DNA from 3 places in the Bradyrhizobium sp. B039 genome. Region 1 is predicted to be linked to each of the others. Evidence: riboswitches for the same ligand, from Rfam matches in the RefSeq annotation. Region 1 holds a riboswitch; each other region holds the start of a gene.
What was found. A riboswitch is a leader RNA that binds a small molecule or an ion and turns the genes downstream of it on or off. The one in region 1 is predicted to bind cobalamin.

Region 2: it holds a riboswitch for cobalamin, as region 1 does, so the genes downstream of both, metE (5-methyltetrahydropteroyltriglutamate--homocysteine S-methyltransferase) here and AAFG50_RS15210 (energy-coupling factor ABC transporter permease) in region 1, are expected to answer to the same signal.
Region 3: it holds a riboswitch for cobalamin, as region 1 does, so the genes downstream of both, AAFG50_RS22660 (TonB-dependent receptor) here and AAFG50_RS15210 (energy-coupling factor ABC transporter permease) in region 1, are expected to answer to the same signal.

Annotation. Positions count from the first base shown of each region.
Region 1 is NZ_CP152416.1:3,258,853-3,268,649, forward strand. Features, by position in the region: gene AAFG50_RS15165 (precorrin-8X methylmutase) at 1-190, shown strand, start outside; gene AAFG50_RS15170 (precorrin-2 C(20)-methyltransferase) at 193-924, shown strand; gene cobJ (precorrin-3B C(17)-methyltransferase) at 921-1,655, shown strand; gene AAFG50_RS15180 (cobalt-precorrin-6A reductase) at 1,631-2,377, opposite strand; gene AAFG50_RS15185 (bifunctional cobalt-precorrin-7 (C(5))-methyltransferase/cobalt-precorrin-6B (C(15))-methyltransferase) at 2,376-3,557, shown strand; gene AAFG50_RS15190 (cobalamin biosynthesis protein) at 3,554-3,922, shown strand; gene cobM (precorrin-4 C(11)-methyltransferase) at 3,919-4,701, shown strand; gene AAFG50_RS15200 (cobyrinate a,c-diamide synthase) at 4,701-6,011, shown strand; gene cobA (uroporphyrinogen-III C-methyltransferase) at 6,008-6,739, shown strand; cobalamin riboswitch at 6,794-7,005, shown strand; gene AAFG50_RS15210 (energy-coupling factor ABC transporter permease) at 7,042-7,719, shown strand; gene cobF (precorrin-6A synthase (deacetylating)) at 7,766-8,515, shown strand; gene cobT (nicotinate-nucleotide--dimethylbenzimidazole phosphoribosyltransferase) at 8,526-9,578, shown strand; gene AAFG50_RS15225 (histidine phosphatase family protein) at 9,585-9,797, opposite strand, start outside.
Region 2 is NZ_CP152416.1:7,412,634-7,422,430, forward strand. Features, by position in the region: gene AAFG50_RS35250 (glycine amidinotransferase) at 1-565, opposite strand, end outside; gene AAFG50_RS35255 (hypothetical protein) at 1,268-1,474, opposite strand; gene metE (5-methyltetrahydropteroyltriglutamate--homocysteine S-methyltransferase) at 3,504-5,849, opposite strand; cobalamin riboswitch at 5,950-6,152, opposite strand; gene AAFG50_RS35265 (hypothetical protein) at 6,504-6,794, shown strand; gene AAFG50_RS35270 (hypothetical protein) at 7,140-7,865, shown strand; gene AAFG50_RS35275 (thermonuclease family protein) at 9,000-9,713, shown strand; gene AAFG50_RS35280 (carbonic anhydrase) at 9,722-9,797, shown strand, end outside.
Region 3 is NZ_CP152416.1:4,849,951-4,859,747, forward strand. Features, by position in the region: gene AAFG50_RS22660 (TonB-dependent receptor) at 1-904, opposite strand, end outside; cobalamin riboswitch at 1,018-1,232, opposite strand; gene AAFG50_RS22665 (hypothetical protein) at 1,298-1,519, opposite strand; gene AAFG50_RS22670 (hypothetical protein) at 1,607-1,864, opposite strand; gene AAFG50_RS22675 (hypothetical protein) at 2,004-2,216, opposite strand; gene AAFG50_RS22680 (hypothetical protein) at 2,372-2,548, opposite strand; gene AAFG50_RS22685 (adenylate/guanylate cyclase domain-containing protein) at 2,652-4,388, opposite strand; gene AAFG50_RS22690 (lytic transglycosylase domain-containing protein) at 4,714-6,900, shown strand; gene AAFG50_RS22695 (hypothetical protein) at 6,985-7,149, opposite strand; gene AAFG50_RS22700 (hypothetical protein) at 7,362-7,550, opposite strand; gene AAFG50_RS22705 (hypothetical protein) at 7,547-7,918, opposite strand; gene AAFG50_RS22710 (PAS domain S-box protein) at 8,629-9,797, shown strand, end outside.

The sequences.
Region 1 (9,797 bases):
GCTGGAGGACCGCGACTGCCCGCGGCCGGCGGCGATCATCGGTTGTCCGGTCGGCTTCGTCGGCGCGGCTGAATCCAAGGCCGCGCTGATGGCCGATCCGCCGGTGCCGGCGTTGACGGTCGAGGGCCGCCTTGGCGGTTCCGCGATCACCGTTGCGGCCGTGAATGCGCTGGCGAGCCGGAGCGAATAGTCATGGGACGCATCATCTGTTGCGGTCTCGGCCCGGGTGATCCTGACATGATGAGCGTGCGCGCCGATCGTACCGTGCGCGGCGCACAGCACGTGGCCTATTTCCGCAAGAAGGGCAGGCCGGGTCAGGCGCGCCGCATCGTCGAGGGCATGCTCGCCGGCGATGTGACCGAATATCCCATGGAATACCCTGTTACGACCGAGATCGCTTTCGACAGCGCGGAATACGTCCAGTTGCTCGCCGGCTTCTACGACGAATGGGCCGAGCGCCTGGCGCGGCTGGCGCGCGCGGTCGACGTGGTCGTGCTCTGCGAGGGCGACCCCTATTTCTACGGCTCTTTCATGCATCTGCACACGCGCTTGCAGGGACGCGTCGAGATCGAGGTGATCGCGGGCATTCCCGGCATGGTCGGCTGCTGGAATGCCGTCGGCCAGCCGATCGCGCTCGGCGACGACGTGACGACGGTGCTGATGGGCACGCTCGCGGAGGACGAGCTCGAGCGCCGCATGCGGGACTCCGATGCGCTGGTCGTCATGAAGACCGGCCGCAATCTTGCGAAAGTGCGCCGCGCGCTTGCCGCCGCCGGAAGGCTGGACGATGCCTGGCTGGTCGAGCGCGGCACCATGCCGGGCGAGCGCGTCGCGCGGCTCGCCGAGATCGATGCCGCCGACTGTCCCTATTTTGCGATCGTGCTCGTGCACGGCAAGGGCCGGCATCTGGACGCCGCCGAATGACGGGCACGCTGACCATCGCGGGCCTCGGCCCGGGCAGTGACGCGCTGGTGACGCCCGAGGTCTCCGCCGCGCTGGGCTCCGCCACCGATATTCTGGGCTATGCGCCCTATGTCGCGCGCGTGCCGCCGCGACCGGGGCTCACGCTGCATCCATCCGACAACCGCGAGGAGCTCGCGCGAGCGAGCGAGGCGCTGCGCCTGGCCGCCGAAGGCGGGCAGGTCGTCGTCGTCTCCTCCGGCGATCCTGGCGTCTTCGCGATGGCATCGGCCGTGTTCGAGGCGCTCGAGCAGGCGCCGCAATATCGCGAGCTCCCGATCCGCGTGCTGCCCGGCATCACTGCGATGCTGGCGGCGGCCGCGCGTGCCGGCGCGCCGCTCGGCCATGATTTCTGCGCGATCAATCTCTCCGACAATCTCAAGCCATGGGCGCTGATCGAGAAGCGCCTGCGGCTGGCCGCGGAAGCGGATTTCGCGATCGCTCTGTACAATCCGCGTTCGGCGAGCCGGCCGGAAGGATTTGGCCGCGCGCTGGCCGTGCTGAAGGACGCCGGCTGCGGCGAGCGGCTCGTGATCTTCGCGCGCGCGATCAGCGCATCCGACGAGACGATCGAGACCGTCACGCTCAACGCGGCGCGGCCCGAGATGGCCGACATGCGAACGCTGGTGATCGTCGGCAACTCGCAGACGCGCCGTGTCGGCCGCTGGATCTATGCGCCGAGGCAGGTGCGATGACCAAGCCACTGCATGATCTCGGCCACGCTCTCGACCCGCTGGCGCTCGGGCAACTCCGGCCGTACGATCATGATCACGGGCAGGCCGAGCGTGCGGGCCGCGTCGATCTTGGCGCGCGCGCCATCGCCGCCGGAATTGCGGGCGACGATCCAGGCGATGCAGCGGATGCGCAGCATCTCCAGCTCGCCATCAAGCGTGAACGGTCCGCGCGACACGATCACGTCAGCCGGGAAGGGCAGCGGCGCTTCGGGCGGATCGACGAAGCGCAGTGTGTAGGCGTGCTGCGGTTTATTCCCGAACGGCGCGATGTGCTGGCGGCCGATGGCGAGGAACACGTTTGCCGGCGACTCGGGCAGAGCGGCGACCGCTGCATCGACGTCGCCGACCTCGATCCAGTTGTCACCGGGTGTTTTAGCCCAGGGGGTGCGTTCGAGCGCGATCAACGGCGTGCCGGTTTCCGCGCATGCCGCGACGGCGTTGCGGCTCATCTCGGCAGCGAAAGGATGCGTCGCGTCGATCACATGCGTGATGCCTTCACGGCGAATGTAATCGGCAAGGCCGCTCAGGCCGCCGAAGCCGCCGATGCGGGTCGGCAGCGGCTGGTCGGCAGGCGCACGGGTGCGGCCGCCATAGGAATAGACGGCATCCATGCCGGTGCGCGCGATCTCCGCCGCGAGCTGGCTCGCATCGCTCGTTCCGCCCAGAATGAGGGCGCGTGTCATGGCTGATCCCTGGCTGACCATCATCGGTATCGGCGAAGATGGCCTTGCCGGGCTGTCGGACGCAAGCCGAAAGGCGCTGCGTGAGGCCGAAACTGTCTTCGGCGGCGAGCGTCATCTCGCGCTTGCCGGTGTGACCGGGCGCGGCCACCCGTGGCCGGTGCCGTTCGATGCGGAGGCCGTGCTCAGCCGCCGCGGCCGGCCGACCGCGGTGCTGGCCTCCGGCGATCCGTTCTGGCACGGCGCCGGCGCAAGCCTTGCCGAGAAGCTTGAGGCGGGTGAGTGGGTCGCACATTCTGCGCCGTCGACATTCTCGCTCGCCGCTGCGCGGCTCGGCTGGCGTCTTGAATCCGTCGTCTGCCTCGGTCTCCACGCCGCGCCCTTCGAGCGCCTCGTGCCACACCTTGCGCCTGGCGCGCGCATCATTTGCCTCGTGCGTGACGGCAAGGCCGCAGGCGACCTTGCAAAGTGGCTGAGCGAGCGCGGATGGGGCGCCTCGGCATTCTGGACTCTCGCCGCGCTCGGCGGGCCACGCGAAAGCATTGCGGAACATCGTGCCGATGGTTTTACTGGCGATCTCGCCGGAAACCTGGTCGCGGTGGCCGTGGAGGCGAAGGGAGCTCGGGGCATTCCTCGCAGCTCGGGACTTCCCGACGATCTCTTCGCTCATGACGGCCAGATCACCAAGCGGCCGGTGCGTGCGCTCGCGATTTCTGCGCTGGCACCACGCCCGGGCGAACGGTTGTGGGATATCGGCGCCGGATCGGGTTCGATCTCGGTCGAGTGGGCGCTTTGCGGCGGGACGGCGACGGCAATCGAGATGCGCGAAGATCGCGCCGCGAATATCCGCAGCAATGCGGCGGCGTTCGGATTGGCGCATCGGATCGCTGTTGTCACGGGCCGTGCGCCAGAGGCTCTCGCCGGGCTGGACGCGCCGGATGCGGTCTTCTTCGGCGGCGGTCTCGATAGCGCGATGTTCGATGCCATCTGGTCGCGCATCGGGGCAGGCACACGGCTCGTTGCGCATGCGGTGACGCTGGAGACGGAAGCGCTGCTTGGCGAACTGCACCAGCGCCACGGCGGCGAGTTGATGCGGGTCGAGATCGCCCATGCCGGCCCGCTCGGCCGCTACCGATCCTGGGAAGCGGCGCGTCCCGTGGTGCAGTGGAGTGCGGTCCGATGAAGGTCGCCGGGCTCGGATTCAGGCAGGATGTCACGCTGGCCTCGTTGCGTGAGGCGCTGCTGGCGGCGGGCGGCGCTGAAGACCTTGCGGCGGTGGCGACCGTCAGCGACAAGGCCGATGTAGAAGCGCTGCAGCAGCTCGCGCGCGAATGCGGTGTGCCGATCAGGGCGGTGTCGCCCGAGGTGCTGGCCGGCATCGACACGCCGACGCAGTCCAGGCTCATCGCGGAAAAGTTCGGGACCGGATCGGTCGCCGAAGCCGCGGCGCTCGCCGCGGCCGGCCCTCGCGCCCGATTGATTGCGACCCGGGTGATTTCGCAGGACCGTACCGCGACGGCCGCGATCGCGGAAGGAGACGGTGCATGACGGTGCATTTCATCGGCGCCGGGCCGGGTGCTCCCGATCTGCTGACGTTGCGCGGACGCGACCTGATCGCCGCCTGTCCGGTCTGCCTCTATGCCGGCTCGCTGGTGCCTGAGGGCGTGCTGGCGCATTGCCCGCCGGGCGCGCACATCGTCAACACCGCGCCGTTGTCGCTTGACGAGATCATCGCGGAGATCGCCGCCGCGCATGCGGACGGCAAGGACATCGCGCGGCTGCATTCCGGCGATCTCTCGATCTGGTCGGCGATGGGCGAGCAGCTCCGCCGTCTCCGTACGCTTGACATTCCCTTCACCGTGACGCCCGGCGTTCCGTCTTTCTCGGCCGCCGCCGCGGCACTCGAGGTGGAGCTGACTTTGCCGGGGCTCGCTCAGACCGTGGTGCTGACGCGCACGCCGGGCCGCGCCAGTGCGATGCCCGAAGGGGAGAAGCTCGCCGCCTTCGCTGCGACCGGTGCGACACTCGCCATCCATCTGTCGATCCATCTGCTCGACCAGGTGATTGCGGAGCTGCTGCCTCACTACGGCGCGGATTGCCCGGTCGCCATCGTCTGGCGCGCGAGCTGGCCGGACCAGTGCATCGTCCGCGCCACGCTTGCGACGCTCGATGCCGCCGTCGGCGCCGAGATGGAACGCACCGCGCTCATTCTCGTCGGCAAGACGCTTGGCGCCGCGGATTTCGACGAGAGCCGCCTCTATGCCGCCGACTACGACCGCCGCTATCGGCCGGTCGGCGCCGAGCCGCGCTTTCCGGAGGCCTCCTGATGCCGGCAGGGCTCGTCATCTCCGCGCCTGCCTCCGGTGTCGGCAAGACGACGCTGACGCTGGCGCTCGCGCGCGCCTGGCGCAATCGCGGACTGAACGTGCAGTGCTTCAAGAGCGGGCCCGACTATATTGATCCCGCCTTCCATGCCGCTGCGACGGGCCGCGCTTCCGTCAACGTCGATAGCTGGGCGATGGATCGCGGGGGAATCGCGCATCTCGTCGGCCGCGGCGCCGACGCCGATGTCGTGCTTGCCGAGGGCTCGATGGGTCTGTTCGACGGCGTCGCCGCGCGTGGCGTCTCCGGCACAGGCGCCACCGCCGACATTGCGGAGATGCTGGGTTGGCCGGTGCTGCTGGTGATAGATCCCTCGGGACAGGCGCAGACGGCGGCGGCGATCGCTGCGGGCCTTCGCGACTACCGCCCGGGCGTGCGCCTTGCCGGCGTCGTGCTCAATCGCGTCGCCAGCCCGCGCCATGAAGACCTCGTACGGCGCGCGCTTGACGACGCCGGCATCGCCGTGTTCGGCGCGCTGCCGCGCCATGCCGAGATCAGCCTGCCGAAGCGGCATCTCGGCCTGGTGCAGGCCGAGGAGCAGGCGGAGATCGGAAAACTGATCGACGAGGCCGCGCGTTTCGTCGCCGAGCATGTCGATCTCGATGCGGTGCTGCAATCGGCGGCCGCCTGGGCGCCGCAACCCGCTGCGAACGGTCTGAACGTGACGCCGCCCGGGCAGCGCATTGCGCTTGCCCGCGATGCGGCATTCTCGTTCGTCTATCCGCATATGCTGGAAGCCTGGCGCGCGGCGGGTGCCGACATCTCGACCTTCTCGCCGCTTGCCGATGAGGCGCCCGACGCGAGCGCCGATGTCTGCTGGCTGCCCGGCGGCTATCCCGAGCTTCATGCCGGGAAGATCGCGGCCAACGCGCGCTTTCGCAGCGGCTTGCGCGCCTTCGCCGAGACACGACCGGTGCACGGTGAATGCGGAGGCTATATGGTGCTCGGAACCGCTTTGACCGACGCCGACGGTGTCCGCCATGAGATGGCGGGCCTGCTCGGCCTGGAGACGAGCTTTGCCAAACGCCGCATGCATCTGGGCTATCGTCTCGCCGAACTCGCCGCACCGATGCCGGGACATAGCCCCGGCGCGCGCCTGCGCGGCCACGAATTCCACTATTCGACGATTGCCGCCCAGCCCGACATGCCGCTCGCGGTGGTGCACGACGCGACCGGTGCGGTCATCGCCGAGACCGGTTCGCGCCGAGGCAATGCCACCGGCACGTTCTTCCATCTGATCGCGGAGGACCGGTGAGCGGTTTTGTCTCCTTCATCTCCGCCGGTCCCGGCGACCCCGAGCTTCTCACGCTCAAGGGTGCCGCGCGGCTGCGCGAGGCCGATGTCGTGCTTTATGACGACCTCGCGTCCGGCGCGATTCTCGATCTCGCCCGTCCCGGCGCCAATCTCGTTGCGGTCGGGAAACGGGCCGGGCGGCCCTCGACCAAGCAGCATCACGTCAACCGCCTGCTGGTCGATTATGCCGCGACTGGCGCGCGCGTGGTGCGGTTGAAGTCGGGCGACGCCGGCATCTTCGGACGGCTCGAGGAGGAGCTCGAAACGCTGCGCGCGGCCGGCATCGGCTACGAGATCGTTCCCGGCGTCACTTCGGCCTGCGTGGCCGCTGCGCAAGCCGGCATGCCCCTGACGCGGCGCCACACCTCGCGCCGGGTGCAGTTCGTGACCGGAGCCGACGTCACCGGCGAGCTGCCGCAAAACCTGAACTGGGCGGCGCTGGCCGATCCGGAGGCGACCACCGTGGTCTATATGGGCCGCCGCACCTTTCCGGCGCTTGCCGCAAAATTGATCGCGCACGGCCTCGCGCCGACCACCCCGGCGCTGTTCGCCGAATCCCTCGGCCGCCCCGACGAGCGGCTGGTCCGCACCACGATTGCCGAGCTTGCCGAGCAGCTTGCGCGGGGCGGGGCTGCCTCGACGGCCGCCGTGATCCTGTTCGGCGCACTGGCGGGAGAATACCCGTCATGACGGCGACCGCCGCCGTTCGGCCCTTGACGCAGGCTGCGTGAAAGGGGCACACAGGACAAGCATGGTGCTCGAGGTGGCGCAAAGCGCCGGAGCATAATCGGGAATGGGGATGGGCGGACCCAGTTGCGGCGCCCAAAACCCCAGCCGCCCCCGCGACTGTAAGCGGTGAGGGGCTCCGAACCGCCACTGGATCGCAAGGTCCGGGAAGGCCGGAGATCCCCAGTGAACCGCGAGCCAGGAGACCGGCCGTGCATGTTTTGAGGCCAAGGCCGTCGGGTGTGACGGCAGGAAAGGACTGAGCCATGCATATCGAACCCGGGATCGTGACGGGCGCCAAGCTCGTGTTGAGTTACGCAACCGGCATCGCCGCAGGCGGCGTTGCGCTGAAGCTCGCGGCCGAGACCGTGCGCGAACAGGGCATCACGTCGTTCGCGGCGCGGACCCTCGCCACCACCGGCCTCGTCTTCACCTTCTTCGAGATCTTGCCGCACTTCCCGGTCGGCGTGTCCGAGGTGCACTTCATCCTCGGCTCGACCTTGTTCCTGCTGTTCGGTGCTGCCCCCGCGGCCTTCGGCCTCGCGCTCGGCCTGCTGTTCCAGGGCGTGCTCTTCGAGCCGGCCGACCTGCCGCAATACGGCATGAACGTCACCACGCTGCTGGTGCCGCTGTTCGCGATCCAGGCGATCGCCACGCGGATCATTGCCCGCAACACCGCCTATGTCGATCTCAGGTATCGCCAGGCGCTGGCGCTTTCGACGACCTATCAGGCCGGCGTCATCGGCTGGGTGGCGTTCTGGGCGCTCTATGGCTCCGGTTTTGCTATGACCAACCTCGTCAACATCGCGACCTTCGCGGCCTCCTATGCGCTCGTCATCGTGATCGAGCCGCTGGCCGATCTCGCCGTGCTGGCGCTGGCGAAGTCGCTGCGCGGCGTCACCGCGCCCGGCCTCGTCACCCCGCGCCTGCACAACGCGGCCTGAGAGACAAGCGAAAGGGCGGCCGTGATGGCCGCCCTTCGCGAACGCGATGCTCACGCTCTCCCTGATAGGCATCGGTTGCGGCGATCCCGAGCAGCTCACGCACGCCGCGACCCGCGCCATCAACGCGGCCGATCTCGTCCTGATCCCGCGCAAGGGGAGCGCAAAGTCCGATCTCGCCGATCTCAGGCGGACGATCTGCGCGGATGTGCTGACCAGCGACAAGACGCGCATCGCCGAGTTCGATCTTCCCGTGCGCGACGCAGGCGAGGCGGACTACCGCAAGGGCGTCGACGATTGGCACGATGCGGTCGCCGCGAAATGGTCGCAGACCATCACGAGCCATCTCGAAGGGGATGGCAGGGTCGCGCTGCTAATCTGGGGCGATCCGTCGCTCTACGATTCCTCGCTGCGTATTGCGCGCCGGCTCGATCCCTTGCCGACAATCGAGGTCATCCCCGGTATCACGTCGATCCAGGCGTTGTGCGCGGCGCATGCGCTGCCGCTCAACGACATCGGCGAGCCCTTTCTGGTCACGACAGGCCGCCGCTTGCGTGAAGGCGGCTGGCCGGTAAGCGCAGACACCGTGGTCGTGATGCTCGATGGCGGCACGGCGTTTCAGTCGCTCGATCCGGCCGGGCTCCAGATCTGGTGGGGTGCCTATCTCGGCATGCCCGATCAGATCATCATGTCCGGCGCGCTGGCCGAGGTGGGCCCGCGCATCGCCGCGCTGCGGCAGGAGGCGCGCGAGCGGCACGGCTGGATCATGGACTGCTACATTCTCAAGCGCAGGCCGTAAGCGAGGCAGCATGCTCCCCGAATGGGTCTACCATAAGTGCCCCGAAATCTCCGCGGTCCATCGCGAGGCGGCGATCGTGCGGCAGGCGCAACTGACGAAGCCGACCGGCGCGCTCGGCCGGCTCGAGCAGCTCGCGATCGAGCTCGCGGGCCTGCAAGCGACCGAGCAGCCACGCGCGGCACGCGTGCCGATCATCATCTTCGCGGGCGACCACGGCATCGTTGCGCAAGGCGTGTCGGCCTATCCGCAAGCCGTGACCATCGCGATGATGGCGAACTTCGCCTCGGGCGGCGCCGCGATCTCGGTGCTGGCGCGTGAGTTGGGTTCGCACCTGGAAGTCGTTGACGCCGGCACGCTGGCGCAAGACGAGATGATAGGCATCGTCACCGACAAGCCGCGCAGCGGCACGCGCGATTTCAGCGTCGAGGCTGCGCTCACGCCTGCAGAGCTGGCCTTCGCCTTCGAGGCCGGCGAGCGTGCGGTTGCGCGCGCGGCAGCCGGCCAGCCCGATCTTCTGATCTTCGGCGAGATGGGCATCGGCAACACCACGACCTCGGCGGCGATCGCGGCGAGTCTGCTCGGCGTGAGCGCCGAGGAGATCGCGGGCAGCGGCACCGGCGTCGATGCCGCCGGCCGTGCGCACAAGGTGCGCGTGATCGATGCCGCGATTGCGCGTCATGGCGTTGCGGCTGCATCGCCCGAAAAAATCCTGTGCGCCGTCGGCGGCCTCGAGATCGCGGCCATCTGCGGGGCCATCATCGCGGCCGCGCAGCGCCGCATTCCCGTATTGATCGACGGCTTCATCGTGTCGGTCGCGGCGCTGGCGGCCGTGCGCCTCAATCCGTCGTGCCAGCCTTTCCTGCTGCCCTCGCATCAATCGGCGGAGCAGGGGCATCGGCTGGTGCTCCGGGCACTGAACGTGCAGCCGCTGATCAGCCTCGATCTCAGGCTCGGCGAGGGATCGGGCGCCGCCATCGCGCTGCCGCTGGTGCGATCGGCCTGTGCGCTTCACAACGGCATGGCGACGTTCGCGCAGGCCAATGTGCCGGATCGCCCGGCCTGATCGGGCTCACACCACGCGCTGATTGACCGACACGACGCGCCAGCCGATCGCGAGCCGGTCGATCCTGGTGAGCGACAGCGGATCGATCACGAAGCGCAGGGCGGCTTGCGGCGCAAGATCCAGCGCGATGCACAGTGCGGCGCGGATTGTGCCGGAATGCACGACGAGCGTAGCTGGCCCGGCTCCGATCCGTGACAGGCCCAGGTGGACGCGCGCGAC
Region 2 (9,797 bases), 4.2 Mb from region 1:
AGTCCGCCACCTCGCGAGACCGCACGAGCAGCGGCCCCGGCGCAAGCGCTATGACCATACTATCAATATGGCTATCGCAGAGCTTGTAGGCACGGTGGATCCGAAATCGTCCTTGCAAATGGCGCTCAAGCCAATCACATGGCATCGCGTGATTCTTGGTAGCGATATTTACGACGAGGTCGCGTCCAACACGCAAACACTGCGCACCGTCCCACATCATCTCGAGGCCAACGTCATAGGGATGTGTTCCGGGATGGTGGATCGGTTCCGTTGGACCACCGGTCGTTGACAGGGCGTAGGAGCGGTCAAATGAACGGTTAGTCATCAACGGGCGCGGCATCACTGACCATCGCGCGCCTCGGTCGAAATAGGACGCGAAGATTGGCTTGAGAAATTGCGTCTCGAAGTATCGTGAGCGGAGCATAGGAGGGGTCTCGATCAATTCGTCTCCAACCACTAACGCTATGTCGCGGACATTGAGCGGCGGCACGACTGCGGCCAACCAAGCAAGGGTGCGAACCTCCACGGTGGACGCATCGAGTGTCATCGGTCGATGCACGGTCACGTTAAGCTTCCGCAACGTGTTCACAATTCCTTCGACGTCCTCATTCAGTTCGTCCAGGTAGCGGTCCTTGATCCGATGGCGGACCCGCGTGCCAGCTTGTGTGCCCGCTGCCGCAGAGGACAGACGCGGAGCAGCGCGATCGTCTGTTCTCTACCCACTGGGATGATCCCGCCTTGGCCGGCTGGTCAGATGCGCTCTACACCATTGCCGGATACGTGCTCTACACCACGAATTCAACCTATCTGACCTGGCAGGTTCGCCGGCGGATGACGTATTTGCCGTCCCTTCGGGATTCCATATACGGCTGCCGGCGTGGTTCAAATTGTATAATTGGAACGTTTGCCACAGTAAGGCTACCGCACGGAATGGCAGCGGGCGGAAGTAAGGCTGATGCGGAGCACCGCTGCCAAGGTTCGAAGTGGACGCCGGTCACTGTAAAAGGGCAAAGTCTCATCCGATTGAAACGCGGAGCCGGACACAATGTCGTAGGCATGCTCGACGAACACGTCGTCGCGCCGGATGCCATAGCCGAAGAATACCATGACTGGCGAGGACGCCGGTGAATGTCACGGGCGTGAACTGAGAGCATTGGCCGGAGTTGAAGACCTTAAACTTCCTTGGAAACCCGGAAAGTGCGACGCCCTTGCAACTCAGGAGAGCTCGTCCTCGCGGAATGCTCGAAGATGATGTGGACGGATTGGCTCATGCAGGCGGTGTTCGAAGCTCCAGTACATCGGCGAAGATTGTCCAATCGCGGACCCGCCTTTGCCGGCAGAAATCGGTCTCCGCCTGCTGAGCAGCAGCACTCAGCGAGGCGGCATCGACCTTGAATGCTGCCTGGCACGCACGATGCTCGCCGCCGGCATCGTCGCAAACGATCTTCATAAACCGGACGCTAAATGAAGGCATGCCCCCTCTCTTTGTGTGGTTTGCTTATCCACTATTCTGCCATTCGCGCGGGGAGTATTTGATTTGCCTCAAGGAGCATCCCAAGAGGTCTGTCTGATCCTCCGAAGATAGGCCAAGAAAGTCCGCCGTGAACTTTACGAGTTGTCCGCGATAGTCTTGTGAACGACTGCCGCAAGTGCAGGCTTATCGCGGGCTGATTTCTGCCATGCGCCGGCGGCTATGCGCGCAAGCGATCGCTGGGCACCAAGAACCCCGAACTTGCATCGGCGGTCCACCTGAAGACGCGATTGCAGAAGCCGCTCATCACGCTTGTCCTAGCCCACGTTTCGATAAGCCCGGTCCAGGACTTCAGCGCCGGAGCTTAAGGTCTATCAGCGCCCGGCAAGGCCACCGAGTGAAAGGCGAAGCATCAATTGACCGTCGGCGTGCACGGAGCAATGGCGAAAAGTTGTCCTAGCCATGGGCGTGGGTTGCACCTCAATTCAACGCGTTGGTCTGTTGCAGAGAACGCGAGGCGCTGGCTGAAGCGCGAGTTCGGAACATGTCGACGAGCGTCTGCGGCTGGTAGCGGTCACGAGCCTCCGATCCCGGACGCGCACAACTTTTTGACAAGCATCAATGCTGCAGCGGCTGCCTCTGATAGAAGTGGTCTTCTAGTAAGGTCAGACGCACGGCGGACCGAAATGCTTGACGCCCATGATGCTTTCTTGCCCGGGTACCCGCTGCCGTTCCTAGGACTGCTACCAGACGCAGCCGCAGCCGCGCGGCGGCCAATGACCGGCCACATGATAAATTGCGCCGACTTGCGACGGCATCTACTTTATCGGCCTGCGGGACGGCCCTGCTATGGGCTCAGAGCGATGCCGCCCATCTAACGGTGTTAAGAAAATGCGCGCGTGAGGGAGGCCCCCCACACACAACCAACACGATGACGCCGGAGGATAAGGAGATGTGTCTCACCAACAAGGGACGTGATATGACAGACGGCCGGACCATTTACCCTGCTCCGGGCCGGATTACTGGAGCTGGAGTCCAGTCTAACTTGTGCAGCACAGCTACAAATATCAACGGCCGAGGCCTTGAGCTGATCCAAATCAATTCGACCAAAGCTCAGATGTCGTTTCGTGGCGCAGATCTAAATATTTCAGTTCGCGAGCGGATCATGTTTCGTCACAACAGCGCATGGCCGATAGCCCTCCGCCGCGGCTGACGCGATCGAGAACGCGGGCCATCCGAACGTTATCGGCTTGGGCCCGTCCGCGCAGAACCCAAGCGATGTGCGCGGTGTTAACAAGGTTATCTGAATTTGTCACCCCGCAGCTATGAACACCGCCCAGCATCTAATGATCTGACATGGGAGCAGCTTGGAAAGGCGCCGCCCTTCGATCAGGATCTGGAGATTGCCGTGATCGAGGGTAATTCAATTCACCGGGTGGTCTTTCCTTGCCGCCGGATCTTCGGCGGATGGATCAACGCGAATACCGGAGAGCAAATCGCTGTGCGGCCGACGCATTGGCGTATCTGGCCCGGATAGCCGTTATTCCAAATGGATTGGCGTGAGTTGGGGTACGGAGTGCCTTTGACGTCCTCTCTTCGGAAACTATCTAGCGTGGATTGATTGAGGGAGCCTGACGGCATCTCCGAGCGGACCGAATCCGCGCCGGTGCCTTGCGGTGTCCGTCAAGCATTAGTTTTCTCATTGCTGTCGCGGCCGTTGCCAACGTGCCCATGAGCGACAAATCACAGCCTAGACGGCCGCGTACCATGGCATGATTGAGCTGCGGCACTTCTGCTTGAATGGGTCGCAGATTTTCGGCGAATGTCGTCGCCTTGATCGAGCAGCCGGCAATTCTCCCGCGGCCGACGAAACTAGCGTAACGCGTCACCATCTTTTCTCCGAGACCGTACCTTCCCCGGTCCACGAAGTGGACCGGGCATTTTGTCAGCGGCAAGGATAGCCTCGATAATGTGGAAAGCGTAAATCACCATAACCCAATTAGCTTTGTCGAGAACAGACCGGAGCTCGGGATCAACGGATTTGCGGATCGGATGCAGCGCGCAGTTCGCGCGCGGCAGCGACCATGTTGGCGAGCGCAGGCCGAACCTCCTCCCATTTGCGCGTTTTTAGGCCGCAGTCCGGATTGACCCAGAGCTGAGAATCCTGCAAGCGCGTCCGAGCTAGCACGATCAGCTCCTTCATTTCGTCCGTCTCGGGAACGCGCGGAGAGTGAATGTCGTACACGCCCGGTCCGATTTGATTTGGATATTCGTACCTCCTGAACGCATCCAGCAGCTCCATTTTCGATCGCGACGTCTCGATTGAAATGACATCCGCATCCATTGCAGCGATCGCACCGATGATGTCGTTAAACTCTGAGTAGCACATATGTGTATGGATTTGCGTTTGATCGGTAACGCCCGATGAGCAGATGCGGAAGCAATCTCCGGCCCAATCGAGATATGCCTTCCAGTCCGACCGGCGCAATGGCAATCCTTCGCGAAGTGCAGCTTCGTCGATCTGTATCATCGCCGCACCGGCATTCTCGAGATCGCGGACTTCATCGCGCATCGCGAGCGCAAGCTGACGGCAGACCTCGCTTCTAGGAATATCATCGCGAACAAACGACCAGTTCAGGATCGTCACCGGTCCGGTCAACATCGCCTTCATCGGCTTACTAGTTAGTGATTGCGCGTAGCGCCACCATTCCACGGTGATCGGCTTCGGCCGCACTACATCGCCAAACAGGATCGGGGGCCTAACGCAGCGCGAACCATAGGACTGAACCCATCCATTCCTTGTAAATGCGAAGCCGGCGAGTTGCTCGCTGAAGTACTGCACCATGTCATTACGCTCGAATTCGCCATGAACGAGGACGTCAAGACCGATGTCCTCCTGCCAACGTACGGCGCGGGCTATCTCCTCTTTGAGGAACCTGTCGTATTGCTCCTCGCTCATCGCACCTCGCGCATGCGCCGCGCGAGCATTTCGCACCGCTGTGGTCTGCGGAAACGATCCTATCGTCGTGGTGGGAAAAGCCGGTAGTCCAAAGCGTTCCCTTTGGATCTCGGAACGACGGGCAAACGGGGTGGCGCGCTGGCGCATCGTCTGATCGATCGCCCTCATTCGGACAGCGACGTTGGCATTATGGATCTTCGGCGAGGTCCGGCGGGCAGTCGCAGCGCATTCCGACTCGGCAAGAGCTAGCCCAACATTCTGGTCGCCTGCGAGTACCCGCGCCAGGATCGCAAGCTCACGCATCTTCTGAACCGAGAAAGCAAGCCAGCTCTTGACGTCGGACGCGAGCCCGGTCTCGAGTTCAACATCGACCGGCACGTGAAGCAGCGAGCAGGATGGAGCGAGCTGTACACGGTGCCTGCCAAGCTTCGCAATCGAGGGCTTCAGCCGCTGACGGAGCGACGGCAAGTTCGACCGCCACACATTCCGGCCGTCGATGACACCGAGCGACATGACGAGATCACTTCGGCCGTCAGCAACGATCTGATCCAATAGTTCTGGCGCTCGAACCAAATCGACGTGCAGACCGGAAATTGGCAGGCTCAAGGCAGTATCCAGATTGTCGCCTAGGGCGCCGAAATAGCTCGCAAGCATGATCTTGATAGCGGGTCCCTCCTTTGCGAACCGGTTATAGGCGTGCAGCAACGAATTTCGCGCCGCCTCATCCAGATCAAGGACCAGGCAGGGCTCGTCAAACTGGACCCAACTTGCCCCTCGTTTGGCTAATTCATGCAGAAGGTCGATATAGACGGGTATCAGATCATCGAGGAGAGAGAGGGGCTGGAACGCACTATCGGTACTCTTGCCGAGCTTTAAAAATGTGACCGGCCCGATCAGGACAGGGCGGGTCTGAAAGCCAAGAGCCCTCGCTTCCTCATACTCTTCGACGGGTTTGCGAGAGCACAGTCTGAACGCCTGTCCCCGGTAAAACTCAGGAACCATGTAGTGGTAGTTGGTATCGAACCACTTGGTCATTTCCTGCGCGGGCACGCCAGATCCCCGCGGGCTCTGGGCGCAACTCGCATCCTGCTCGCCGCATTGCGATCCGCGGGCCATGGCGAAGTACGTTTGGAGCGAAACGGATTCTCCGTTCGCGGCGTAGATCTCCGGGATTGCGCCAACCATGACGCTTGTATCGAGCACCTGATCATACAGCGAGAAGTCGTTTGACGGAATGATCGTGACGCCGAGCGATTTTTGACGAGCCCAGTTCGCTGCGCGTAGGCCGAATGCGTCTTCGTGCAACTGCTGTTCACTAATCTTTCCAGCCCAGTAGCTTTCTAGAGCGAGCTTGAGCTCACGCCTTGGGCCGATGCGTGGCGTTCCGAGCGTAGCAACTGGAAGAGAGAGAGGAGACATAGCGTTAACCCCTGTTGGGGACAAAGGCCATGGCGGACGCAGGCAGGAGAAGTCGCGCGTGCGACGGCTGCTTGGCGCACCACCGAGACACCCCGCCCGTGGACCAATATATTGTCGGGGCCGGTCTCCTGGCTTGCTGGTCATCGCTGCTGTCCGGCCTTCCCGAAGCCGTGCAGGCTTCAGCGACATCGTCGGACAGCGGCTCGCCGCTCACAGTTGCGGGGGCAGAGCCGGCATTTGCACCGGCTTCCCTCTTAGCTCCGGATCAATGGGAACCGGAGAACCTCGACGACTTGGATTATCGGCAGGAGAACTCTTCCGTCAACCTCTCAGATTATGTGCAAGCTAATCTGCGACATCCGCTAGCCGAATGACCGTGCATCTCTGTGACTTCACCATCTAGAAACATTCTCTCATCAGAGATGCCATAATCAGACATATCCTTCTCAGATGCCGGATAAGCATCGGAGCTGCCTTGAGGCGGAGCCGCACGCTAAATTGATGAAAGGGACAGAAGCAGCCTGCCGGCGGGAGTACCGACGTTATATCAGAGCGCTTTCAATGCGGCTTTGCGATTTCCAGAGGTTCGCCCAGCACCTCAGCTAGCCAGCTCTTCGCTCAACTAAAGGATCTGCGGCGAATAGGCCAAGGCACGTGGCGAAATTTAGCAACTGGCGAGGGGTTGATTTGCGTGCCACCCAGACTTCAGAGCTGGGATCAAGCCGGCTTGGTGCTTGGCAATCACGCAGCTCGAACGCGGGCGGCACGATAGCGAACCACACAGCTCAATGGCGGCAAACCCACTTCCGTCCACAGGCATCCGGCATCGAGGCGTTCAACTCTTCTGCTAAATATCCGGTGCGGGACATGGATGCACAAGCTGCGGCGGATACGCCAAACAGAAACATCGAAAACATGCAAAGGTCGGAAAGTCGACAAGAGTGACACAAACTCCGTGAAATTTTCCGCCTATTGCCTGGCACGAAGAATGCAGACCCTCGGAATGCCCAGTCTCCTCCTCTGGGCAGGTCCAGCTCAGCCAATTGACGCAGTCGCTGCCGGGGAAGTTAGCTGCGCATGACATAGAGGGGAGCGCCTGCTCGCGCGGGACAGCTAGCGGGTGCATCCCCGTAAACTTCTTGCGATGGCATAGCAGGTTCGAGGTTGCCTGCTTCACAAGATATTTGGATGAAACGCGATAGGCCGAGGGTTATGAAGAGAATGCCTGGAAGACCCGCGCTATGGCTTAGCGTGGTCGGATTTTTAATCTGCCTCGCCTGGCCGGCTGCCATGAGCAATAATATTCGGGCCAGCGACAGTCCCCTGGTCGAACGACTGAAGTCAACTTGGCGAGCGCAAGATGGTGAGACGATAGAACAAATTATCTCCAATGTCTCGAAGGTGGCACAGTTCGTGCCTCAAATGTGGGGCGTTGTTGAACTTGGCCAAAACGACTTTATTTTCGTTTCGTGGACCAGACACCGGGACAACAAATCGGACGAACAGTACGTTATCGCCTGGAAGATCGCCCTCGACGGCACGCTTGAACTTGCGTCGACTTATGCGAAGCCGATGGAATTGGGCTGGCGCGCCCTGGCGCTCTCCCTAATCGCCAGTGAAGTCGCAGATGGCGAAAGGGACGCAAATCTTCGCTTTCTGCATGATCCGGCCAACTTCAACTTTGTGACTACCCCGCAAGGCCGGCTCGGCGATCTTCTGCGGCAGGGCCGCTGCACTATCATTGAACCAGTTGGAGTGGACTACTTACCGAAGCGGAATGATAAACCGGCCGAGAAGGGTGGCGTGTGGCGCGTTCTGCTCTTGGTGAATTGTAGTATCCAAGGACCACGTTATTTTACACACAACGGGGTCATCACTTTCGAGAAGAGAGAAGGACAGGATTGGGAGCCACAATCCTCCTTTGCCAAACGCATCGCGAAATTTCCCCCTGGCTCCTGGTTCCAACGCACCGAGCCAAAAGAAGAGGAAGACTTAGGAGAGCCAAGGCCTGAGTAAACCGCCGCAGAGCAACATCTTGCCGCAGTGGCGGAGCGCCTCGAACCTATTGCAAGACATACGCGCTCTACACTTGCTTTGTTTTAGCATCCGCAACGGTCCGGGTGCCTTTCTCGCAGCAGTCCGTCCCGTCGCAAGAAGGTCGGGCCGCGCGATTCCGTTTGTTCCGCCTAGTGTCAGCGGCGCGCACGAGCTTGCGAGATGTGGTTTTCCCGCCTTCACTCCACCCGGTGTGAGGACATCAGTTTGCGTAGCAACGTCGAAGGCACCAGGAAATGAGTGCTGAGACGAAGCCGGCGAGGAAGTTACCGGAAACCGTTCACCGGTAGCAACCCAGCATACCGCTGGGCGCTTGCGCATTTCGGAGCGTGCAGACCGGGAAGCTCAGAGCCGTACGCAAGAACGTCGAGGACCAGACTGGCTCGGCCCTAGCTTATCTGGCACCCATTCGTCTGCACGTCATAGATCCGGATTTCGAAGCATGGAAAACACTTCTATAACTGTGCTCCACCTGCCCTGGTCGACATCAACGATCATCCTGCCGGGCGGAAAAGGCATCGGATTTGCGCGGTTTGCTCGCGCAAGGAGCTAAGTTATGCGCGGGCGTCTACGCTGAACTCCATTGCGTCTTCTTCTAAATCGGTCAGAGCGAGCCAGACAAGATTTTTCACATCTTTTCGTGTGAAATGCGAAATTTCATCGCAGAACCGTCGGCAGCGGCAAGATTGCCGCTGGGAGCCGTGGCCGACCAGAACAAGGTTGCTCCTCAACGCCTGACTCCACCGCGAGCGCCGGCGCTTCATAGTCGGTCTCCTTTTTTGCAAAACACAACATTCCGGGGTTCGGGTTTGTTCAGCATCGCCCGTTCGGCCCGCCCGCGAGGATTTCCCCCTCAGGTGGAGGGTACAGCGCGGTCCTAGTGAGAGAGCCGATGCTCGAAGAATACCGCCGCCCGCCCCGAAGAAATCACTTGATCCTTACGCAGCGTCAGGCCGTAGGTTCGCGTTCCGGCGAAGCGCTCATAGAGCGCTCGGAAATGCCGGCGGAATAACGCACATAATGCTGTCAAGCAGTCGAATGTATCGGCACCGTATCGTGCGTGAAACGTGGATCAGGAGCGAAAGGTTATTGTCGGTGAACCGCGGAATTATGTTCGCATTGCTCGCTCTCGTCACATCTCCGGTCTGCGCCGCGACGCTCAGCGGTGCTCCGCGCATCCTCGACGGCAATACGATCGAGATCGAGAAAACCAACGTTCGGCTCTCAGGCATCGAAGCTCCTGAGACGGACCAGATTTGTCTCGACACCAACGGTCGCAAATGGGCCTGCGGCGTAGCTGCTCGCGACGAGCTTATCAAGCATTCAAATGGGCGAACCTGGGATTGTCACACCCAGAGAGTCGATGAGTACAGACGAGCCCTCGGTAACTGCTTCATCGAAGGCGAGAATGTGAATGTCTGGATGGTACGCTCGGGCTGGGCACTATCGGCTGCTGCATCTCACGCTGTCTATGAGTTGTCGGCAAGCACAGCCCATGCCGGACTGTGGTCGGGAGCGTTCATCGCTCCGTGGGACTGGCCTCGCCGCAATAAGGGCACGATGATCATCGGCGCGTGGTCGGTTCCGATCGACGCGCAGGAAGTACTGCTCGGATCAGTCCTGCTGTCGGAACCACCGTCCCCCGAGTGCCTGATAAAAGGCACTGTCGAGCGCAGCGGCGAGCGGATTTATCACCTGCCAGGGCAAGCCAGCTACGAACTAATCGATATGACGAAGAAGCGCAGCGAACGCTGGCTTTGTAGCGAAGCGGAAGCCGAAGCCACCGGGTGGCGTAAGGCCGTGCGATGAGGCGACACATGCATGCAGCCAATTCTCCAAATATGAACCATTTAACCAGCACTGCGCGTTCGCGCCGTTCGCTGTTGTTGTTTG
Region 3 (9,797 bases), 1.6 Mb from region 1:
TGCGGCCGCCCGGCAATCGCAGCTCCTGATTGTCGCCGGTAACGGTGACGAAAGCAGTCAGGTCTGATGTCGTGTAGTTCAGGTTGCCGACGCCATTCTCCTGGACAAGGCGATTGTTGTCGCGGTAGCCGTCTGTCTTGACGGCATTGCCGTAGAACGAGGTCGACCACGGACCGGAATTGAGCGACGTCGAGACATTGCCAAGCCTGGTGTCGAACGAGCCGAAGCCGGCCTCGATGCGCGCGGCAACGGGCGGCCCGCCGACGCCGTTCCTGGTGACGATGTTGATCACGCCGCCGACCGCATTGTCCCCATAGAGCACCGCGCCGGCATTGCCGCGCGTGATCTCGATACGCTCAATGGAATTGAGCGGGACAGTGGAGAGGTCCACCTGCGCGATGTCGATGTCGTTCAGCCGCCGTCCGTTGATCAGCACCAGCGAATTGGCAGTGGCAAACGCGCCGAAGCCGCGCAGGTCGACGCTGGTCTTCGCGCCGATCTGGCCGCCATAGAGCGTTGTGATCTGGGCACCCGGGACTTGCGTCGCGATGATCTCGGCAAGCGTCTGCGAGGGCGCATGTGCGATATCCGCGGCCGTGATGACGGTCGTGGCGGCCCCGACGATGCCTCCGTTGCTGGCGACCGCCTCGCCGCCGGAGCCGGACGAGCCGGCGCCATTGCCTGCCGGCGCTCCACTCGGGGCTCGCCGCCTCGCCGTGTCGCCGTCGCCGATCGCCCTGGCGCGTGTACGGTTCTGATCGTCGGGCCTGGTCACTTCGACCGGCGGCAGCTGCTCGGTGGCGGCTTGCTGCGCGAAAGCTGTGGGGAGATCGATCGCATGGAGGAAAACGGCAGCAACGATACCGGCGCGAAGGCGCCTGGCGGCAGAGACAATACGGGACACAGTTGTAACCTCGGCATGACGTCAGTGGCACGTCACAGCGAACGAGGCTTTACGGCGGAGCAATCGATTGCTCCGGTGAAGCTAATGCCTGTACTCCCCGACCGACATCTTCGCGTGTGACCACGGCTGACGGCAGGTCTCCTGGCTCGCGGGTCGTTACCTTACGTCGCCTTCCCAGGACCGAGATTCCCAGTGGCATATGACGAAAGATTCACCGCTTACAGTTGCGGGGGCAGCCGTGGCGTTGGGACAATCCCGGCGTTGGGACAATCTCGTACCACGTTCCCTTTTGATCTCCGTGCGGAGAACCGTCACCGATCAATCTACGAGGCGGCCGTACGGAGAGTCAATCGACCGGTTGAACGATGAGCTGCAAACGCGAGGCAAACACAATCAGTCAGGCTTCGGCACCGCGCGCGTCGTGACCACCGCCCGCTCACCGGCATCGACAAGCTGACCGATGCCGGTTCGGCCCGCGAGCGCGCAGCGGACGATGTTCTCGGCGACCGACCTGCGGAACCCATGATCCTCGCCCCTGGGCCGATTGCGGCAAATCCGATCCAGCGCCAGCTTCATGTTGATCCGTGTACGGGTGTCGAAATGCGCGCTGATCATTCGCCCGGCCTCGATACGTGATGTTGGGGCGGAAACGTCCGACGATCGCCCGGGTTCCGAAAGGGGATCGCGCAATAGAGCGGCCGCCTACGCCCGCCCTCTCTGGCGCTGTGCCTGAGCCCAGGCCACCGTGACGTCGCGCGGCGGGATGTCGATGCGCCGGATCGGCGTCAATTCGCCCGAGGCGGAGATGATCGCGGTCTCCTCGCGGCGACAGCGCGGACACACGAAGCGGACCTCGCTCGGGGACGTCGACCAGCTCGAGCGTTTGACGTTGGCCGCCATCGGCCACGCGTCGCACTGCGAGCACGACACCAGAAACCGGCCGGGATCGAGCATACCCATTCCATCCGACTCCGCGTCCTGCCTGCTCCTACCAATGATTATGTCAGGTGAATCGTTCCGGTGCCCCGACACCGTCAACCCCTCAATGCCCAAGGGGCCGGCGATCCCGGCCCCCAAGCTTCTGCAAACCGCTGGCCGCTCAGTGCGCGCCCTTGAGCGTGCAGGACGTGGTGCAGGTGACCGTGTTGCCATGGTCGCACGCCTTGCAGGCGGCCACGCACTGGTTCATGTCGCGGGGGTTGTAGGAGCTGTAGTTCCGCACCGGGCAGGCTGCGGTCGAGCCGGTGATGTCCTGCTCCTGGTTGCAGGCCGCCGCCATGAGCGCGAGGATGAGGACCGCAAGCAGACGCATGGGATTGCCCCGAAAAAGCACCGGCAAAGCAACATCAGCGAGACACGTTGCATTGCAGCGAGTCCCGGCATTCCCACTGCGAGCCATCGCGAATCGCGACGCTCGCTCCCATCAAAGGATGCGTGCCAAATGTTAAGAACGGATTGCAGCCGCCTTCAGGCCGCAGCGCTGGTCGCGACCGCAGCCCGCGTCTCGCGCGCAAGCTGATAATAGTGCTCGGCGAGCTTGAGATAGAATTCGCGCTTGGTGCTGTCGGTGGCGAGCTTGGCGATCAGCTCGCATTCGGCCGTGAGCGTCTCGAACCGTTCCAGCCTGTCCTCAAGTTCTGTCATCGGCGTGTCCCCATCAAACGCCTCAAGGACGATCAACCTAAGCCTGGGAAATAGGTCACGGCGAACATCGTTATCGAGTAGAAACAATTTTTCCCGCGGCGGCTTACTTCTGCTCCAGCCGCCAGGCACCGTCCCACCTCTCGTCCGGCGGATTGACCTCGAACTGCGCGATGCGGGCGAGCAGCGCGCGCGAGGGACCGTCGCCGGGGACGGCTTCGAGCGCCGCGTTGAAGGCGGCGCGGGCCTCGTCGAAGCGGCGGGCGCGATAGGCGGCAAGACCTTCGGCATAGTGCGTGCGCAAGCTGTCCTGCGCGGCGGTGAGCACGCCGGCCCTCGCCATCACCTCGAAGATCGCCTGGGGCGCGCTCTGGCCGGCGACCGCGAGACGATCGATCTCGCGCAATTCGAGGCGCTCACCGACCGCATCCGCCGTCGCCTGCGAGATCAGGATGCGGGTGCCGTAGACCTTGTTGACGGCCTCGAGCCGCGAAGCGAGGTTCACGGCATCGCCCATCACGGTGAAGCTCATCATCAGCTCGGAGCCGATGCTGCCGGTGAGGACCTCGCCGGTGGCGATGCCGATGCGCAGGTCGCAGGGCACGGGCATGGCGCGGATGCCGAGCAGATCGGGCAATTGCTTCTGCAGCGCGGGCACCTGGTCGGTCATGTCGATGGCGGCACAGCCGGCAAGAAGTGCCGGCTCATCCTCCTCGATGAAGGGCGGGCCCCAATAGGCCATGATGGCATCGCCGATATATTTGTCGATGACGCCGCGATTGCTCCTGATCGGGGCCGACATCACCGTAAAATAGTGGTTCATCACCTTGACGAGGCCGCGCGGGGTCATGCCCTCGCTCATCGAGGTGAAGCCGCTCATGTCGCAGAACATGATGGTCATCACCCGGCGCTGGCCGTCGATGGCGACCTCGGGCCGTTCGATCAGGCCCTGCACCACCTTGGGATCGATGTAGCGGCCAAACGTCTCGCGGATGCGCTCGTTGTGGCGCAACTGCTCGATCATGCGGTTGAAGGCGGCCGCGAGCTCGCCGATCTCGTCCTGGGTCGAGACGGCGATGGTCTTGTCGAACCGCCCCGCCTCGACCTCGCGGGTGCCGGCCAGCAACAGCCGCACCGGCCGCGTGATGCCGCCGGACACCAGCAGCGCGAAGGCAAATCCGACGATCGCGGCGAGCAGGGTCACGATGCCCGACACGATGATGGCCTGGCGCTGGTGGCTCATCACCTGCGATGTCGAAGCGAAGACCTGTGTCAGCATGTCGGCACGGATCGCATCGAACTTCCGATTGAACTGGTCGCGGATGGCGTCGATATGTTCCAGCGTGCCGCGGGCTTCTGCCATCTGCTTGGCGTCGACCTGCTTGAGCAGCTTTGCGTGGTCCTCGTTCAGGTCGCGGCGCAGCTCGGTGACGGCCGTCTCGATGCGGATCTCGATCCGCGCCAGCGCGGCATTGTCGGACGGCGTCCTCGGGTCGTCGATGATCGCGTTGATGAGCTTGCGTGCGCCCTCGGCCTCCTCCTCGATCTTGCGGTCCGCTTCCTCGAACTCGCGCAGGCGCGCCGCATAGGCCTCCTCGTCCGAGGACGCCTGCATCTTCATCATGACCATGCGCCGCAGCGCCACCGACCGCTCCAGCGAGCGGATATTGGCGCGCGCCAGATCGCCATAGGCCGGGATGTAGCGGTTGGTCAGCTCGTCCAGGAGGACGCCGACCTGGCTCGACATCACCATCGACAGGATCGAGGTGACCAGCATCAGGACGATCAATCCGAGGGCGATGCCGACGATCTTGCGCCGGATCGACTGGTTGAAAATCGGCATAGGTGCGGGGCAAAGGCTGAAAGGACGGGTCAGGGAACTCAATACACCGGATTTCAGCCCGGGAATACGCGCAATCTGGCCCTTCACGGCGCCCTGGACCGTGCGCAACCGTCGCCGGAGCCTTATTCGTTAACAAAGGTTAAAGAGCCTATTCTATTCCCCGTTGCAAGAGTTCCCGCCTTCCATCCGTATTTTGCCGCATTGTTGCGACAGCGTGACAAATGCGAAACGATGCCGTGGCATCGTTTTCGGCGTCACTTTGATTCTCGAGCCGCATGTCGTCGCGGACTTTGGTTTGTACTGGTTTCGCAGGGGGGACCACGGAATGAACCAGTGCCTACGCTCGCTCGCGTGTGTCGTTGCCGTGGCCGCCTTGGCTCTCCTTCCGACGGAGCTGGCGGCGAAAAGCAGTAACAAACCGTCCGCGTCGAAGAAGACGCATGAGGCGAAAGCCGGCAAGCAGCGCCACGCCGCGGCGAAATCGCGCCATGGCAAGCACGCCGAGGCGAAGCGCAAGCCGAAGAAGCAGGACGACGAGCCGTCAGACAAGCCGGCAGCGCCGCCGCTGACCGGCGACCTCGCCGCGCTGAAGGACGCGATCGATCTCGCGCGCAAGGGCAAGACCGATGACGCGAGCGCGGCGCGCGACCGCATCGCTGATCCCGCCGGGCAGAAGCTCGCCGACTGGTTCATGCTGCGCCATTCCGAGAGTACCGCGAATTTCAAGCGCTATGCCGCCTTCCTCGCCGTCAATCCTGACTGGCCGAGCAGCGCGCTTTTGCGCCGGCGCGCCGAGGCGCGGCTGTGGCAGGAGAAGACCGACGCGGCCACCGTGCACAAATTCACCATGGACCGCCCGAGCAGCGCCAAGGGCAAGTTCGCGCTCGCCCGCGTGCTGCTCACTGAAGGCGACAGCGACAGGGCCGCGCGGCTCGTCCGCGAGGCCTGGCGCACGGACGAATTGTCGGAGCGCAGCGAGGAAGATTCCTACGAGGCGTTCCGCGATCTCCTCACCGCGGACGACCACCGCGCCCGCATGGACAAGCGGCTCGGCGCCAAGGACTATGCCGGCGCAAGGCGCGCGGCAAAACGGCTCGGCGAGGATGCGCTCGCGATCGTCAAGGCCTGCGCCGCCGTCACCGGCAAGGCCAACAAGGCCAAGGACTATCTCGATGACGTTTCGACCGAGGCGCGCCGCGATCTCGGCTATGTGCTGTGCCGCGCGCAATGGCATCTCCAGAAGGACCGCATCGACGATGCGGCCGAGGTGATTTTGGCCGCCGCACCCGACGCCATGGCGGCGCAGGACACCGACGCCTGGTGGCGCGAGCGCCGTTTGCTCGCGCGAAAACTGCTCGACCAGGGCAAGTTCAAGACCGCTTACGACGTGGTGCGCGCTGCGGCCGTGCCGGCGATGGAGGTCTACCGCGTCGACTACCACTTCATGTGCGGCTGGATCGCGCTGCGCTATCTCGACGATCCCAGGACGGCGATGATGCACTTCGCCGCGATCGACGAAGGCTCGGCCAATCCACTCGCGCTGTCGCGCGCCCATTACTGGCGCGGCCGTGCCGCGGAAGCGATGGGGGCGCCGGCCGATGCGCGCCAGAGCTATCAAGCGGCGGCGCGCTACCCGACCGCCTATTACGGTCAGCTCGCCCGCGCCAAGCTCGGCCTCGACCGCATCGAGCTGCGCCCGCCCTCGCCCGTGCTGGCCGCAGCCGACCCGCAAGCCCTGGACGAGCGCGTGCGCGCGGCCGACATGCTCTATGGCATCGGCGAGCGCGACACGGTGTTCTACTACGCCGAGGATCTTGCCAAGGAGAGCACCGACGTCGCCGCGCTCGAAGGCCTCGGCGAGCTGGCCGGACAGCGCAACGATGCCCGCGTGATGCTGGAGGTGGGCAAGTCGGCGCTGGCGCGCGGGCTCGCGCTCGACCACTACGCCTTCCCGACCATCGGCATCCCCGAGCACAAGCAGGTCGCACCCGCGATCGAGACCAGCGTGATCTATTCGGTGGCGCGCACCGAAAGCTCGTTCGACCAGCGCGACAGGTCGGCTGCCAACGCGGTCGGGCTGATGCAGGTGACGCCGGAAGCGGGCCGCGACACCGCAAAGCGCTTCGGCCTGACCTATGACTGGGACAGGATGGTCTCCGATCCCGTCTACAACACGCAGATGGGGGCGGCCGAGCTCAGCGCGCTGCTGTCGGAATATCGCGGCAACCAGATCATGACGTTCGCCGGCTACAATGCCGGCCGCGGCCGCGTGCGCGAATGGGTGCAGGCGCGCGGCGACCCCAGGGATCCCAAGGTCGACCCGGTCGACTGGGTCGAGCGCATCCCGCTGTCGGAGACGCGCAATTACGTCCAGCGTGTGATCGAGAACGTGCTGGTCTACCGCGCGCGGTTCGAGAGCAGCGGCATGGTCGCCGCGAAATCCGAGCAGCGCGTCACGACGCAGGAAGTGAGCGCGGCACCAACGGTATCGGCCGCAGCCCCCTCGCCCTAGCCTCGCGACCGCCGGGGCTGGACGCGGCGCGGGGCTTGACGCGGTGACTGCGGCCGACGACTCTGCGCGGCCTGCGTCGTTCAGCTAGCCGTCACCTCCTTCCGTGGTCAGAAGGTCGTGGGCGCGCAGATATGCCTCGGTCAGCGAGCGCGAGAGCGCGCCCATCTGCATCATCCAGCTCCAGCTCGAGATCGCCGCCAGCACCGCGATCACTTCGAGCGAGCTGCGGTAGGGCCACAGCAGTTCCATGGCGGTCTGCTGATCTCGACGGTAGCAATCCTGGTCGCAATAACGCTCTTGCTTGGACACGTGCCGGACGTAGCTCGAACCCAGCGGCCGGGCGCACGCGCTGCAGACGGCGCCGTGGCAGGGACGTTCCTGATTGACGAGCATGAATCGCAATGCCGTGTCCTCTCCTGCCGGCAGGCGTACCCGCCGATGCGTCTCGTTCGCCTGTCTGCTCAAGACGCCGCGCGCGTACGTTCCTCGATCAACGGTGCCCTTTCATGCTGAAGCGCGTAGCATTCGTAGCCGCAGTAGGGCAGCAGCGTCCTGACATCGCGCAAGTAGCTGCCGCTGATCTCCTCGCAGCACCATAGGCAGAACGTCTTGCGGAAAGGGGTTCGGCCGTTCACCAGTATGAACCTCACGTGGCACCTCCGAGCGCGAAGCAGTAGACCGTGTCGACCAGAGACGCGGACGGCGGCGGGGCGCAAAGATGGTTGCGGCCGTCGGGATTATCCCTGTTTCGTTCCACCTTCTGGGACGGAATGAGGATGTACTTCCCGTCTTCCCGGCGCCGTGCGTAGATCCTGCCTTCGACGTACCGTACCTCTGTCGGATAGCAATCCGCGCTGTTGCAGCAACTCAGCACCGGATTGTCGGGCATGTGCCAGTTCGAATAGAACTTCTCGTGCAGGAGCTGATCCTGAGGCGGATGATGACGATGCGCACCATCCTGTCCAAACTCCTCGGCCTCCACGCCGGTCATCGACAGAAGCGACAGCGCGATCGTCAAGAGGAGCTTGCAAGCACGGTTCAGCACACAGCCTCCCGTTCAGAATTGCGGAATTCACGCCGCCTGAAATCGAAACAACCATCGGCGGTCGCGCTCGCGGCGTGCCCTGAAGCGATCGAGACACTTTCTGGAGCACAGCGGCGTTCGCCAGGAATAATATCGGATCAGGCCAAACTTGCCGTTGCAGACAGCGCAGCCCTTTACATCATGACCGCGCTCGGAGTGTTCAGGCCTATCGCACATCATGCTCTCCTCCTGTCTCTCATGATCGTGGCTGCGCTCGTACGCTGGTGCACGGCCATCCACGCTCGTTTTTTGAAAATGCGGCCTCTCAATCACGACCCGCCAATCATGCGGCAACTCGGGGCAACGGACGCAGAGCTTGGTTCTATGAGCAGCACATCGCGCAAATCGCTGGCTTGTGCCTTGCACATCGCGTCCCCTCGATTGGTCGTGAGACTAGTCCGCACGCAACGGACCGCTCAATTGTACGGAGGTAAATGTGCGCTATGATTAGGAATGCGCGAGCTATACGTAGGTTTGTCCCGTAGTTTTCCGGCCCTTCGCCTTCAATTAGACGAGGCAAAGCCTGCTGGCTGCACGGCAACCGCGAGTTTCGGCGGGCGGATTCCACTTTAGTCGGAAGGAATTGCTCCCCTTGTTGCAAAGTGCTCTACTTGCTTTGGCCTCAGCGAGCCGGGACGCCTGCGATGATGCCTGGCCAGATCGCGAAATTTGGGAATTCGGCAGCACAACTCCTGCTCGGCGGCCTTGCCGCGCTTCGATCGTTCGGCAACGGCGAGAAGGACGCGTCCGCGGTCGCAGATGACTCGCAGCAAGACACCGCCGATCTACGCGACGCCGTGAAGCAGTGGCGTGAGGTATTCGAGCACAATCCGGTCATGTATTTCATGGTCGATCCGGCCGGAACAGTGCTCAACGTCAATACGTTCGGCGCCGCACAACTGGGCTACACGCCGGCCGAGCTGATTGGCCAGTCCGTGCTCAACGTCTTCTTCGAGGAGGACCACGACGCCGTCCGTCGATGCGTAGCGTTGTGCCTGGAAACCCTGGACCAGTCGCATACCTGGGAGATTCGCAAGTTCCGGAAGGACGGCTCAGTCCTTTGGGTCCGTGAGAACGCCAAGGCGATGCTGCGCGGCGATGGAACGCCGATCGTGCTGGTCGCCTGCGAAAATATCACCCAGCGCAAGGAAGCGGAGGATGCGCTGCGGCAGAGCGAAGCCTACCTCGCAGAGGCGCAGGAACTGAGCCGCACCGGCAGCTTCGGCCTGGACGTCGCGACAGGCGCGATCGTCTGGTCAAGGCAAACCTTTCGCATCTTCCAGTGCGACCCGGCGGTGAAGCCGACCTTGGATTTCGTCTTCCAGCGCATCCATCCGGAAGATCGCGATGCGGTCAGCAGGACGCTCGATCGGGCCGCCCGACGAGCAGAAGATTTCGACCATGAGTATCGCCTGCTGATGCCGGATGGATCAATCAAATATCTCCATTCCGTGGCGCGCGCGCTGAGACACGGATCCGGGTGCATCGAGCTTGTCGGGGGCGTCACTGATGTCACGGTTGCAAAGGAGGCCGAACAGCGGCTGCGTCGCAGCGAGGCCTATCTGGCCGAGGCCCAGCGGCTCAGCCATACAAGCAGCTGGGCCTGGGATGTGCGCCGTCAGGAGTTTGCATACCGTTCGGCTGAACTCTACCGCCTGTTCGGATTTGAGCCGAACCAGATCGATGTACCGGCACGGGCTTTCCAGGAACGCATCCTCCCCGAGGATTTCCAGCGGATCATCGAGGTGGAACGTCAGGCCCTCCGGCGAAGGAAGCCCTTCGAAATTGACTTTCGCATTGCGCGCCCGGACGG